One region of the Geodermatophilus sp. SYSU D00758 genome, then DNA from elsewhere that is predicted to be linked to it. Evidence: riboswitches for the same ligand, from Rfam matches in the RefSeq annotation. Region 1 holds a riboswitch; each other region holds the start of a gene.

Region 1 (4,778 bases):
ACTGGGACGAGGTGGACGAGGGGCTGCTGGAGTTCACCAGGCTGGTCACCCGCATCCGGGCCGAGCACCCCACGTTCCGCCGGCGCCGCTTCTTCCACGGCCGGCCGGTGCGCCGGGAGGCCGGCCAGCCGGTGCCGGACATCGCGTGGTTCACCCACGCCGGCGACCTGATGACCGAGGAGGACTGGGACGCCGCCTACGCCAAGTCCATCGGCGTCTACCTCAACGGGCACGGGATCCGCTCGACCGACGAGCGCGGCGAGGACGTCGTCGACGACCACTTCTACCTGGCGTTCAACGCCTGGCACGAGCCGATCGAGTTCACCCTCCCGCCGGACGAGTACGCCCAGTCCTGGACCGTCGTCCTCGACACGGCGGAGATGGGGGACGTCGAGCCGCGCGAGCTCAAGCCGGGTGAGTCGGTCATGCTGCAGGACCGGTCGATGATCGTGCTGTCCGCCAAGCGGCGCTCGTGACGGGCAACGGCGCGGACCGGCGGCGGGTGCCCAGCGCCACCTACCGGCTGCAGGTCACCGCGGACCAGACGCTGCACGACGTCGCCGGGCTGGCCGGCTACCTGGCCGCCCTCGGGGTCAGCCACGCCTACTCCTCGCCGCTGCTGCGCGCCGCGGCGGGCAGCACGCACGGCTACGACACCGTCGACCACGCCCACGTGGACGAGTCCCGCGGCGGGCGCGAGGGCCTCGACCGGTTCGTGGCCGCCCTGCACGACCACGGCCTCGGCCTGGTGCTGGACCTGGTGCCCAACCACATGGGCGTCGCCGACCCGGCCGAGGTGCCCTGGTGGTGGGACGTCCTGCGGCACGGGCGGGACAGCGCGCACGCCGACGCCTTCGACGTCGACTGGGAGTTCGGCGGCGGCAAGGTGCGCATCCCGGTGCTCGGGTCGGCCGACGACGTCGACCGGCTGGAGGTCGTCGACACCCCCGACGGCCAGGAGCTGCGCTACTACGACAACCGCTTCCCCGTCGCGCCCGGCACCGGGGACGGCACCCCGCAGGAGGTGCACGCCCGCCAGCACTACGAGCTGGTCGACTGGCGGCGGGCCGACCGGGACCTCAACTACCGGCGGTTCTTCGCCATCAACACCCTGGCCGGGCTGCGGGTCGAGGACCCCGCCGTCTTCGAGGCCACCCACGCGCTGGTCCGGGAGCTGGTCGAGGACGGCGCGGTCGACGGGCTGCGGATCGACCACCCGGACGGGCTGGCCGACCCGAAGGGGTACCTGGACCGGCTGGCCGGGCTCTCCGGCGGCCGCTGGACGGTCGTGGAGAAGATCCTCGAGCCGGGTGAGGACCTCCCGGAGAGCTGGGCGACGGCCGGGACGACGGGCTACGACGCGCTGGCCGAGGTGGACGACGTCCTGGTCGACCCCGCCGGCGAGGCGGCGCTGACCGCGCTCGACACCGAGCTGGCCGGCGGTCCGGTCGACTACGCCCGGCTGGTGCACGACGCCAAGCGCGAGGTGACCGACGGCATCCTCGGATCGGAGGTCGCCCGCCTGGTGCGGGTGATCGGGGAGCTGCCGGGCGTCGAGCGGGCGCGGCAGACCGAGGCCCTCGCCGAGCTGCTGGCCTCCTTCCCCGTCTACCGCACCTACCTCCCCGACGGCCGCGAGCACCTGGACGCGACGATCGCCGCCGTCCGGGACCGGCGCCCCGACCTCACCGCGGCCCTCGACGCCCTCCACCCCGTCCTGGGGCAGGCCGGCACCGAGGCCGCCACCCGCTTCGAGCAGACCAGCGGGCCGGTGATGGCCAAGGGTGTCGAGGACAGCGCCTACTACCGGTGGGCACGGTTCGTGGCGCTCAACGAGGTGGGCGGTGACCCGGCCCGCTTCGGCGCCACCGTCGAGGAGTTCCACGAGGCCCAGGTGCGCCGGCTGGACCGCAAGCCCGCGTCGATGACGTCGCTGTCGACGCACGACACCAAGCGCAGCGAGGACGTCCGCGCCCGGCTCGCGGTCCTCGCGGAGGTCCCGACCGAGTGGGCGGACCTGGTCCGCGGGTGGCTGTCGCGGCACCCGCTGCCCGACCGGCCCCTGGCCCACCTGGTGTGGCAGAACCTCGTCGGCGCCTGGCCGCTGTCCCGGGAACGGGCGCACGGCTACGCGGGGAAGGCCGCCCGCGAGGCCGGCACGTCGACCACCTGGACCGCCCCCGACGAGGCCTTCGAGGCCCGGCTGCACGCCCTCGTGGACTCGGCGTTCGACGACCCGGCGACCCACGCCGAGGTGGGGTCGTTCGTCGCCGGGATCGCGCCGTACGGCCGCTCCAACGCGCTGGCGCAGAAGCTGGTGCAGCTCACGATGCCCGGCGTCCCCGACGTCTACCAGGGCACCGAGCTGTGGGACCTCTCGCTGGTCGACCCGGACAACCGGCGGCCGGTCGACTGGGACCTCCGCCGCCGGCTGCTGGCCCGGCTCGACGAGGGCTGGCTGCCGGAGGTGGACGACGAGGGCGCGGCCAAGCTGCTCGTCGTCTCCCGCGCCCTGCGGGCCCGTCGCGACTCCCCGGGGCTGTTCACCGGTTACCTGCCGGTGACCGCGACCGGGTCGGCGGCCGGGCACGCGGTGGCGTTCGACCGGGGCGGTGCGGTGACGGTGGCGACGCGGCTCCCGGTGGCTCTGGAGGCCGCTGGCGGCTGGGGGGACACCGCCCTGCGGCTGCCGACCGGTTCCTGGCGCGACCTGCTCACCGGGCAGCGGGTGGTCTCCGACGCCGGCGGCGTGCCGGTCGCCGGCGCGCTGGCCCGGCTGCCCGTGGCGCTCCTCGTCCGCGACTGACGGTGACCCTCGGGGGCGGGCAGCCCGCCCCCGACCGGCCCGTCGCGGAAAGCGCGATCGACCCCGCGTGGCGGGCGGGTGGCAGGGGCTCTACGCCAAGAACCGCGGCGTGATCAGCGACCCCGACCGCATCCACGCGGGTCAGCGGCTCACCCTCTGACCCGACGGGCTCCGGGGGGCGGTCCGCGCCCCCCGGGGCCAGGGGGGCGCGTGCAGCGTGCCGTGACCCCCTCGTTACCTTGTCCCGGCGTCCGCCGCACCGAGGCGGGCGCCGGTGCCGATCCGCCCAACCCCGTCCGTCGGCCACCGCACCACCTGCACCGCTCCAGGACGGGGGCGGGGGACCCACTTCGACGCCCGCGGCCGACGGCCGCCGGCGTCTCGGGGTGAAGCCGCGCAGCGCGCGGCCGGGACACCGATCGTCCCGAACCCGACAGCTCACCTCGCAGGCGGCGGATCGGAGTTCTCCCATGCGCACGTCCTCCTCCCGCCGGGCTGCCCGGCTGGTCCTCGGCACCGCCCTGACCGCGGGCGCCACGGCGGCCGCCCTCGGCCTCGCCGGCCCGGCCGCGGCCGCCGTGCCGAACGACTGGGACGCCGTCGCCCGGTGCGAGTCCAGCGGCAACTGGGCCATCAACACCGGCAACGGCTACTACGGCGGCCTGCAGTTCAGCCAGAGCACCTGGGAGGCCTTCGGCGGCCTGCAGTACGCCGCCCGGGCCGACCTGGCGACCAAGGAGCAGCAGATCGCCACCGCCGAGCGCACGCTCGACGTGCAGGGCCCGGGCGCCTGGCCGACCTGCGGCAAGGCCCTCGACCCGTCGGCCCCCGAGGCCGGCACGGCGGCCGCCGCGCCCGCCCCGGCACCGGCCCCCGCGCCGGCCCCGGCCGCGCCGTCCGGCGCCACGCACACCGTCGTGGCCGGCGACACGCTCGGGAAGATCGCCGCGCAGCACGGCGTCGCCGGCGGCTGGCAGGCGCTGTACGAGAAGAACAGCGGCCTGCTGAGCAGCCCGCACGTGATCGCGCCGGGTCAGGTCCTGGCGCTCTGACCGCCCCCGGCCGCCGGGGGTCCGGCGTGACCGCGCGTCACCCGGCTCCCGGCGGCCGGACCGGGCCGTCGTCCGGCCGCCCGCTGCGCCGGACCGACCGGAGGGGGCCCGGGGACCCGCCCGTCGGGGACCCGGCCCCGGGCGACCGCCAGCGCGAGCGGCCAGTCCGGGTCGGTCCAGTACCCGCTGTGCCCGCCGGTCCCCGTCACCGCGCGCGTCTGCAGAGCGGGGTCGCCGGGCACGGGGTCCAGCAGGCGCCACTCGTCGCCGCACACCCGTCGCCCGGTCCGCGGGTCCAGCCAGTCCGGCTGCAGCCGCGCCGGGTCGTCGAGCCGGCGGGACCGCAGCGGCCCGCCGTCGCGGGTGTGGTCCCAGCTGGTGACCGGCCCGGCGACGGGGTCGGTGTCGCGGTAGAGGTTGACCCACCGGAACGCACCGGCCACGTCGCGCAGCAGGTCGGCGGTCACGTAGTGCGGGAAGCCGCGGGCGAACTGCTGCCGCAGCTGCGACCCGAAGGTCACCCAGCGCACCCGGGACCGGGCGGGCTCGGGCAGCCACAGCAACGCGACCAGGGAGATCAGGCTGCCCTGGCTGTGCGCCGCCACGACCACCTCGGGCGCCGGGTCGGGGTTGCGCCCCGGCAGCGCGCCGGCCGGGTCGTCACCCCCGCGGTCGGCCAGGGGGTCGGCCACGCCGAGGTGCCAGCAGATCCGGCGGAGCAGCGCGGGCACCACCTCGGACGCGTAGGGCGGCGGCACGAACGGGTGCGCCGCGCGCGGCCAGAACGCCACGACGTCCCAGACCACGTTGAGGCCCCGCCGGGCCGCCTCCGACCGCAGCGCGCCGCGGGCCAGCAGCACGGTGCCCAGCCCGATGCCGAGCAGGGTGGCCTGGCCGAGCGCGATGACGACGTCGTCGCC
Region 2 (4,778 bases), on a different contig from region 1:
CCGAGCGCCGCCGGCGCACCCGCTCGCGGACGACGACGTCCTCGTCCTCGGGTACCGGCGTCCCGGCGACCGCCTCCAGGGTGCGCTCCAGGTCCAGCTCGTCGGACCCCCCGCTCCACCGCAGGCTGGTCAGCTCACCCAGGCCCCGGCGGGCCCGCCGGTCGCGCGGTGGGTGGGTGACGGCGAGCCGGCGGGCGATCTCCCGGGCGCGGCGGCGCACCTGGCCGTCGTCCGTGCCGGGCGCGGCCAGGTCGGCCAGCGGGACGAGCTCGGCCGGCTCGTCGGTCGTGCCGCGCGCGGTGCCCGCGGGCCGGTGCACGGCCGGTCCGCCGCGCCGGCGGTCGCCGGAGGAGAGCGCCAGCCCGCCGCCGCCGGCCGAGGGCCGGTAGAGCGAGGGCTCCGCGGTCAGCTGCTTGGGGCGCCGCCGCAGCGGGCGCATCCCCGAGGCCTGCCCGCCCGAGCCGCGGCGGGTCACCGGCGAGTCGGCCTCGACCGCCCTTCAACCGGGCTGGGCCGCCGCGGGGGAGAGCAGGAAGTGGTCCTCCCAGACCTGCCGCAGCACCGCCTCGGCGGTCGCCTCCAGCGCCTCGTCGAGGAAGATCCGGCCGGAGAGGGCCAGCAGCAGCGCGTCGAGGACGACGGCGGTGTACTCCTCGGGCAGGTCCCGCGGGGGCTGCACCGACGGGGCGTCCGGCAGCCGCACCCCGCGCATGGCGGCCAGCTGCGCGGCGACCAGCGCCAGGTCGATCGCCCCGCGCACGCTGCTGCCCTGGCGGACGTCGTCCCGCTCCCGGGTGGCCCGGGTGAGCGCCACCGCGTCGGCGACCAGCCGCGGCGACTCCAGGCCGGTGCGACGGCCCACGATGCCGCGCTCGGCCTCGGCGTCCTGGTAGCCGATGGACAGCCGGCACAGCCGGTCGTACACCGACGTCGACAGCCGGGTGGTGCCCACGTTGTCGTAGGGGTTCATCGAGGCGACCACCCGGAAGGTGGGCAGCGCGGTGACCGTGCCGACCCGGGGGACGGCGATCCGCCGCTCGGCCATCGCGGTGAGCAGCGTGTTGAGGGTGTCCTCGGGCGCCCGGTTGAACTCCTCCACGTAGAGGAACCCGCCCGAGCGCATCGCCTCGACCAGCGGGCCGGGCACGAAGTTGTCCTCGGTGTAGTCCTCGCGCAGCACGCGGGCCGGGTTGTGGTGCCCGACCAGCCGGGTCGGTGTGAGGTCGGCGTTGCCCTCGACGAACACCAGCGGGATGCCCCACTCCAGCGTGATCGAGCGCAGCAGCGTCGTCTTCGACGTCCCGGGCGGGCCCTCCAGCAGGACGTCGCGGCCCGCCGACACCGCGGCCAGCAGCAGGTCCAGCTCCCGCTCCCGGCCGACCAGGTGCCGGGCGACCCGGGCGCGGACCTCGCGGACCGAGGAGCCCTCGGCGCCGGTCACCCGGTTGCCGGTGACGGCGGTCTCCGGGGCCGTGCCCTCCACGGGCGCGTCGTCCGGGGCTCGGGTGCGGGCGTCGTCGTCCACGGGGCCTCCCACCGAGAAGGTGCTCAGGGTTTGACGTGCCCCGAGCCTAACCGCGGCCGCCGTGGCACCGGCCGCGGGTGGACGACACGGGGCTGCGCGGGGGTCGTGGTGGCCGCCGGTCCGCCCGCGCGATCCCGGGGGCGACGTGCCCGGGGTGCGACGTGCCCGGGGTGCGACGTGCCCGGGGTGTGACGTGCCCGGGGTGCGATGTGCCCGGGGTCTCGCGTACCCGGGATGCGGGGGTCCCGGGCTGCGCCGGACCCGGGCCGCGGGGCCCGGTGCGGCCGCGGCGTCGGGCGGTGCGGTCAGGCGACGCGGCGGGCGGAGTTGTAGCCGCCCATCGCGTCCACGGAGGCCACCTTCACCGGCCGGCCGTAGGTGGAGGCGTGCACCATCTGCCCGTTGCCGATGTAGATGCCGACGTGGCTCACCGGGCTGTAGAAGAAGACCAGGTCGCCGGGCTGCAGCGCCGAGCGGGCGACCGGCGTGCCCAGCTGCGACTGCATGCGGCTGGAGTGCGGCAGCGCGATGCCGGCCGCCGCGAACGCGTACTGCACCAGGCCCGAGCAGTCGAAGGCGTCCGGCCCCGCGGCGGCCCACACGTAGGGGTCGCCGATCTGGGCCATCGCGGTGTCCACGGCGACCTGCGCCGCCCTCCCGGGTGCCGGCGCCGCGGCGGGGGCCGGCGGCGCGGCCGCCCGCGCCGCCGGGGCGGGGGCGGCCGACCCGCCCCCACCCGAGGGAGCCGGCGCGGCTGCCTGCTGCTCGTCCGCCTGCTCGGCGGCCACGGCCTCGGCGGCGGCCTGCTCGGCGGCGTGCCGTTCGGCCGCGGCCTGCGCCGCGGCCTGCTCCTCGGCGGCCAGCCGGTCGTACTCGGCCCGGAACTCCGCGACCTGCCGGTCCAGGTCGGCCTGCTGCGCGCTCACCCGGTCCAGCAGCTGCTGCGCCTCGGTCCGGGTGCGCTCGGCCTCCGCGGCGGCGCGGTCGGCCTCGGCCGCGGCGCGGTCGGCGTCGCCGGCGGCGCGGTCGGCGTCCCGCCCGGCCCGCTCGGCACCGGCGAGCACGCCGTTGTTGTGGTCGGCGATGGTCTGCAGGGTGCCGACCCGGTCCAGCACCTCCTCCGGGGAGTCGCTGGTCAGCATGGCCGACAGCGGCACCAGCCGGTCGCCGGTCCAGGCGCCGCGGGCGACGGCCCGCACCCGCTCCTGCGCCTCGGCCAGCGCGGCCCGCGCCGCGTCCACGGCGGCCTGCGCGTCGGCGACCGCGGCCTCGGCGGCGACCACCTCCGCGGCGGCCTGCTCGGCGGCTCCCTGGGCGGCGCGGAGCCGCTCCCGGGCCTCGTTGAACTCCTCGGTGACCACCTCGAGCCGGTGGGCGCGGTCGGCGACCAGCGCGGCGGCCTCGGCGGAGGTGGCGGGGTCGTCGGGGGCGGCGAGCGCCGGCAGGGGGGTGAGGGCCAGCCCGCCGGCGGCGAGGAGGCCCACCAGGACCCGGGGGGCGGACGGACGGCGGGCAGGGGCGGGCACTCGCGCCATGGCCGGGGGAGCTGTCCTCTCTTCCGCGGCCGCCTACCGGGTTAGCTGACGGGTTCGGGCGGGAAGGCGCCCGGCCGCCGCGGCCGGTCAGGGCCGCGGCGAGCTTCACCCCAGGACTGCGGTGGGTCCCCGGTCCCCGGTTCCGGCGGCGTGGCCGGCGCCGGGGTTCGGCGGCGTCCGGCCGGTGCCACCAGTCGGTGACGGAACGACCCGTCCGGACGCCGACACGCTAGAGGCGTGACCGTTCCGGAACCAACCGCCGGCCGGACACCCCGGGCGGGTCTCACGCTGCGTGACGACGCCGCCCGGGGTGGGCGCTCAGAAGTTCCCGCGCCGCTCCTGCTCCCGCTCGATCGCCTCGAACAGCGCCTTGAAGTTGCCCTTCCCGAAGCCGAGCGAGCCGTGCCGCTCGATGAGCTCGAAGAACACGGTGGGCCGGTCGCCGGTCGGCTTGGTGAAGATCTGCAGCAGGTAGCCGTCCTCGTCGCGGTCGACCAGGATGCCGCGCCGCTGCAGCTCCTCGACGGGGACGCGCACGGTGCCGATGCGGGACCGCAGCTCCGGGTCCTCGTAGTAGGAGTCGGGGGTGGCGAGGAACTCCACGCCCTCGGCGGTCATCGCGTCGACGGTGGTCACGATGTCGTTGGTCGCCAGGGCGACGTGCTGGGCGCCCGGGCCGCCGTAGAACTCCAGGTACTCGTCGATCTGGGACTTCTTCTTGCCCATCGCCGGCTCGTTGAGCGGGAACTTGACCCGGTGGTTGCCGTTGGCGACGACCTTGCTCATCAGGGCGGAGTAGTCCGTGGCGATGTCCTCGCCGATGAACTCGGCCATGTTGGTGAAGCCCATGACGCGGTTGTAGAAGTCGACCCAGCGGTCCATCTCGCCGAGCTCCACGTTGCCGACCACGTGGTCGACGGCCTGGAACAGCCGCTTCGGGGCGCCCGCGCGCTTGACGAAGGACGACGACCGGGCGACGTAGCCGGGCAGGTAGGGGCCGGCGTAGCGGGAGCGGTCCACCAGCGTGTGCCGGGTCTCGCCGTAGGTGGCGATCGCGGCCAGCCGGACCGTGCCGTGCTCGTCGGAGACGTCGTGCGGCTCCTCGAGCACGGTGGCGCCCCGGGCGCGGGCGTGGGCGATGCACCGGTCGACGTCGGGCACCGACAGCGCGATGTCGACGATGCCGTCCCCGTGCCGCCGGTGGTGGTCGGCCAGCGGGCTGGCCGGGTCGTAGGCGCCCTGCACCACGAACCGCGCGGCGCCCGAGCGCAGCACGTAGGCGTGGTGGTCGCGGTTGCCGGTCTCCGGGCCCGAGTAGGCGACCAGCTCCATGCCGAAGGCCGACTGGAAGAAGTGCGCGGTCTGGACCGCGTTGCCGACCACCCACACCAGGGCGTCCCAGCCGCTCACCGGGAAGGGGTCGGTCGAGTCGTCGTGCTCGACGAGGCCGACGAGCTGGCGCAGCTGCTCCATGCTCAGCTCGGCCAGTCGCTCCTGGTCGTTGAGCGTGTCGTTCAGGGTGCCGTCGAGACTCATGGGGTCCTCCGTCCGGTGGGCGCGGTGCTCGATCCGCTACCCAGGACACCTCCCTGCCGCACAGGTGGGCAAGATGGATGGACCGAGCTGGCCATCCCGCCCAGTTCGGCGGACGTGGGGCGCACCGGGCTGTCCGGTCTGCACACGAGCCCGGGATCACGGAGGACCGCGGTGGCCGAACT
Region 3 (4,778 bases), on a different contig from region 1:
GGGCATCTGCGACCGCTACGGCTTCCTCAACTTCTCGGTCGCCCTCTGGAACGGGGAGGACCCCGTCCTCAAGGAGCGGCTGTTCGGCCTCACCAACGAGGAGGGCAACCACGGGGAGGACGCCAAGGAGTACTGGTGGGCCGTCGACGGCACGCCCACGCACTCCTGGATGCAGTGGCTCTACCGCTACCCGCAGGCGGAGTTCCCCTACGAGGAGCTGCGGCGGGTCAACGCGGAGCGGTCCCGGCTGGAGCGCGAGTACGAGCTGGCCGACACCGGCGTCCTCGACGAGGACCGGTTCTTCGACGTCCAGGTCACCTACGCCAAGGCCGCACCGGACGACGTCTGCATCGTCGTCACCGCCACCAACCACGGCCCCGATCCCGCGCCGCTGCACCTGCTGCCGCAGGTGTGGTTCCGCAACACGTGGTCCTGGGGCGGGGACAAGCGGCAGGGCGTGCTCACCCAGCTCCTGGCGCCGACGCTCACCGTCTCCGGGTTGGAGGCGGTCGAGGCCGAGCACGGCTTCCTCGGTCGCTACCACCTCGCCGCCGAGGGCGACCCCGTCGTCCTGTGCTGCGACAACGAGACCGACGCCGTCACGCTCTTCGGCGCCGAGCGCAACGCCAGCCGGTTCCCCAAGGACGGGATCGACCGCCGGGTCGTGCACGGCGACGAGTCGCGGATCAACCCCTCGGACTCCGGGACCAAGGCCGCGTTCTGGTACCGGTGGGACGCCGTCGGGCCGGGGGAGAGCGTCAGCGTGCGGCTGCGGCTGCGCCGTCCGGCCCCCGACGAGGACGTCTTCGGCCCGGGGTTCGACGCGGTGCTGGCCACCCGCCGCGCCGAGGCCGACGACTTCTACGGCTCGGTGATCCACGAGAGCCTCTCCGACGAGGACCGGCACGTCGCCCGCCGCGCCTACGCCGGGCTGCTGTGGACCAAGCAGCTGTACCGCTTCGACGTCGCGCAGTGGCTGGACGGCGATCCCGACGTCGACGCCCCGGAGGCGCGGCGGCGGCGGGGACGGCGCAACACCGGCTGGCGGCACCTGGCGCTGGCCGACGTGATCTCCATGCCGGACGAGTGGGAGTACCCGTGGTTCGCCGCGTGGGACACCGCCTTCCACTGCATCCCGCTCGCGCACGTCGACCCGGACTTCGCCAAGGAGCAGCTGGTGCTCATGTGCCGGGAGTGGGCGATGCACCCCAACGGCCAGCTGCCGGCCTACGAGTGGGCCTTCGGTGACGTCAACCCGCCGGTGCACGCGTGGGCGGCCTGGCACGTCTACCGCATCGACGGCTACCGCGACCAGCAGTTCCTGGTCCGGGTGTTCACCAAGCTGCTGCTCAACTTCTCGTGGTGGGTCAACCGCAAGGACGCCGGCGGGTCCAACGTCTTCGAGGGCGGTTTCCTCGGGATGGACAACATCGCGCTGTTCGACCGCTCGGCGCCGCTGCCCCCGGGCTACCGGCTCGAGCAGTCGGACGCCACGAGCTGGATGGCGTTCTACTGCCAGCAGATGCTCAAGATCGCCCTCGAGCTGTCCCGGTTCGACCAGGCCTGGGACGGGACGGCGACCAAGTTCTTCGAGCACTTCCTGGCCATCGCCCAGGCGATGAACGCCTTCGGCTCGCACGAGGTGTCGCTGTGGCACGAGGAGGACGGCTTCTTCTACGACGTCCTCGTCGCCCCGGACGGCAAGGCCGAGCCGCTGCAGGTGCGCTCGATGGTCGGGCTGCTGCCGATCCTGGGGGTCACCGAGATCCCGCGGTGGGTCGCCCAGCTGCCGGACGTCGCGGAGCGGGTGCGCTGGCTGCAGCGGCGCCGGCCCGAGCTCATGCGGCCGCTGCGCAGCCGGTCCGGGCCCGAGGGGCGCACGATGCTGCTCTCGCTGGTGGGGGAGGAGCGGCTGGCGCGCATCCTGCAGCGGATGTTCGACACCGACGAGTTCCTGTCGCCCTACGGCATCCGGTCGCTGTCCAAGGCCACCGGGCAGGTGTTCGCCCAGGTCGGCGGCCGCGACGTGTCCATCGAGTACGAGCCGGGGGAGTCGCGCACCAAGCTCTTCGGCGGGAACTCGAACTGGCGCGGCCCGGTGTGGTTCCCGGTCAACGTGCTGCTCGCCGACAAGCTGCGCACGCTGGGCCGGTACTACGGCGACGCCTTCACCATCGAGATCCCGACCGGGTCGGGCAACCGCTGCACCCTCGTCGAGGCCGCCGATCTGGTGGACAACAGCCTCACCGCGCTGTTCCGGCCGGTGGGCGGCAAGCGGCCGGCCGACGGCAAGCGGATCGAGTCCAGCGATTCGGACCTGTGGCGGGAGCACCCGACGTTCAGCGAGTTCTTCGACGGCGACACCGGCGAGGGCCTGGGCGCGACCCACCAGACCGGCTGGACGGCCCTGGTCGCGCACCTGCTCAACCCGCGCCTGCCCCCGGACCCGCGCTTCACCTGACCGGCATCCTGCGCCGGGTGCGCCCCGCACCCGGGCGGTAGGCCCCTCCTCACCCGGTTCGGTGACACGGCGGGGTCGGTCCACTACCGCGCGTGGACGGCGACACGCCAGACCTTCCCGCCGTGGGGTGCATCACGGCGACAACCGCCATAACGGCACGTAGCGTTCTGGCTGCGCTCAGCACACGAGAGAGCGCGGCGCCGGTCCGCCCAACCCTGCCCACCGGTCGTCCACCGATCCGCCCAGGGCAGGGGTGGGGGACCCACTCGCGTCGCCCGGTGCCGGCTGCCGCCGGACCGCGCGTCTCCGGGGTGAAGCCGCGTGACCGCGGCCGGGCACCGATCGCCCGAACCCGACAGCTCACCTCGCCGGCGGTGATCGGGAGATCCATGTCCAAGCACCGCGCTCCCCGCTACGTCCGCACCAAGAAGGCCCTCGCCGGGGTCCCCGTCGCCGCCGGCGCCACGGTGGTCGGCATCGGGGTCCTGGCCACCCCGGCCCAGGCCGCCGCCACCCACGACTGGACCGGCGTCGCCCGGTGCGAGTCCGGCGGCAACTGGGCCATCAACACCGGCAACGGCTACCACGGCGGGCTGCAGTTCGCCCCGGGCACCTGGTCGGCCTACGGCGGCACCGCGTTCGCGCCGCGCGCGGACCTCGCCACGCCCGCCCAGCAGGTCGAGGTGGCCGAGGCCGTGCTCGCCGGGCAGGGCATCGGCGCCTGGCCGACCTGCGGCAAGTACCTCGCCGAGGGCACCACCCCGGCCGCCGCCCAGCCCGCCGCCCCCGCGCCGGCCGCCCCGGAGCAGGCCGCCCCCGCGCCGGCGGCCCCGGAGCAGGCCGCGGCGGAGCGGGGGGACGCCGTCGCCGAGGAGACCCACACCGTCCGGCGCGGTGACACCATCGCCCGCATCGCGGCCGCGTACGGCGAGCGCTGGCGGGACCTGTACCAGCGCAACACCGACGTGATCGGCGGGAACCCGAACCGGATCTACCCCGGCCAGGTGCTGCAGCTGACCGGCGCCGCGTCGGCCCAGGAGGCCTCCGAGGAGCGGTCGGGCGAGGGCTCGGTGGACCGCTCCCGGAGCCGCGACGGCTCGGAGGACCGCGACGGCTCGGACCGCGCGTCCCGCGGGGAGCGCACCGGCGGGTGGGAGCGCGACGGGGCCGCCCAGGCCGCTCCGGCGCCCGAGGCCGCTCCGGCCCCGTCCGCGGGGGACTCCGCGCCGGCGGCCGTCCCGGCACCGGTCGCCGCCCAGGCCGCCGCGGCCGCGCCCGCCCCGGAGCAGGCGGCGGTGACCAGCGGCGCCGCGGTCATCAGCAACACCGCCGGGGCCGTGCGGCCGCAGGTCCAGGCCGCCGCCGACCAGGTGGTCGCCAACGTGCGGGGCGCCGCGCTGATCACCATCGGCGGTACCCGCGCGAGCGCGGCCGACCCGAACGGCCACCCGGCCGGGCTGGCGCTGGACTACATGGTGAACGACGACGCCGCCCTGGGGGACGCGATCGTCGCCTACCACGTGGCGCACTGGGACGAGCTGGGCGTGGACTACCTCATCTGGCAGCAGCGCATCCTCTCCTCGCCGGATGGTGCGTGGAAGGCGATGGAGGACCGCGGCAGCGCGACGGCCAACCACTTCGACCACGTCCACGTCAGCCACGTCGGCTGAGGTCCCGCCGTCCCGCCGGGCCGGGCGGGCCGGCGCTGGCCCAGACGTCCTAGACATCTGTTGCGGCGTCGTTCCGGTACCTGCATGCTGGCGGGCGGGCGGGGCCCTGGGCGTTGTCCCGGGTGCGCCCCGCCCGCCAGACGACGTGGATCCATGTGTGGGACATCTCCCACCGGGGAACCATGAACATGAACCGGCCCCGGCGTGGCCGTGAAGTCCCCGCGCCGGGGCCGTGCTGTGCCCGCGGCCGGGTAGGAGGGCCCCCGACGCCCCCCGCGGCCCGCCACTAGGGTCGGTGCCCATGCCGCCGAGTCCACCGCGCGAGGCCACCGCGGACACCGTCCGGGACCTCGGGCTGCCCACCCGGACGGTCAGCGCGCTGACCCGTGCCGGGGTCACCCGCACCGAGCAGCTGGCCGCGCTCACCCGGCGGGAGCTCGCCGCCATCGACGGCATCGGCCCGGGGGCCATCGCGGCCATCCGCACGGTCGTCCCCGAGCCACCCGGCCGGCTCGCCGGCCCGGGCTCCCGGCCGGCGCCGCTCCCCGGGATGCCCGGGGGCCCCGACGCGGACGAGGGGCCGAGCGATCCCGCCGAGGACGACGGCCCGGCCTCGCCGGCCATCCCGTCGTTCGCGTCGCTGCGCG

What was found. Region 1 has a riboswitch for cyclic di-AMP ahead of ACI8AC_RS20935 (transglycosylase family protein). Riboswitches for the same ligand answer to the same signal wherever they lie in the genome.
Region 2: linked by a shared signal. The riboswitch ahead of ACI8AC_RS13565 (C40 family peptidase) and the one ahead of ACI8AC_RS20935 (transglycosylase family protein) in region 1 are both predicted to bind cyclic di-AMP.
Region 3: linked by a shared signal. The riboswitch ahead of ACI8AC_RS21020 (LysM peptidoglycan-binding domain-containing protein) and the one ahead of ACI8AC_RS20935 (transglycosylase family protein) in region 1 are both predicted to bind cyclic di-AMP.

Annotation. Positions count from the first base shown of each region.
Region 1 is NZ_JBJGYK010000040.1:18,042-22,819, reverse strand. It holds gene glgX (glycogen debranching protein GlgX) at 1-476, shown strand, start outside; gene treY (malto-oligosyltrehalose synthase) at 473-2,806, shown strand; cyclic di-AMP (ydaO/yuaA leader) riboswitch at 3,115-3,273, shown strand; gene ACI8AC_RS20935 (transglycosylase family protein) at 3,277-3,858, shown strand; gene ACI8AC_RS20930 (hypothetical protein) at 3,840-4,778, opposite strand, start outside.
Region 2 is NZ_JBJGYK010000016.1:48,600-53,377, reverse strand. It holds gene ACI8AC_RS13575 (vWA domain-containing protein) at 1-475, opposite strand, end outside; gene ACI8AC_RS13570 (AAA family ATPase) at 500-1,525, opposite strand; gene ACI8AC_RS13565 (C40 family peptidase) at 1,831-3,060, opposite strand; cyclic di-AMP (ydaO/yuaA leader) riboswitch at 3,091-3,208, opposite strand; gene hppD (4-hydroxyphenylpyruvate dioxygenase) at 3,379-4,596, opposite strand; gene ACI8AC_RS13555 (Lrp/AsnC family transcriptional regulator) at 4,768-4,778, shown strand, end outside.
Region 3 is NZ_JBJGYK010000041.1:1,892-6,669, reverse strand. It holds gene ACI8AC_RS21025 (MGH1-like glycoside hydrolase domain-containing protein) at 1-2,461, shown strand, start outside; cyclic di-AMP (ydaO/yuaA leader) riboswitch at 2,691-2,851, shown strand; gene ACI8AC_RS21020 (LysM peptidoglycan-binding domain-containing protein) at 2,851-4,131, shown strand; gene ACI8AC_RS21015 (hypothetical protein) at 4,433-4,778, shown strand, end outside.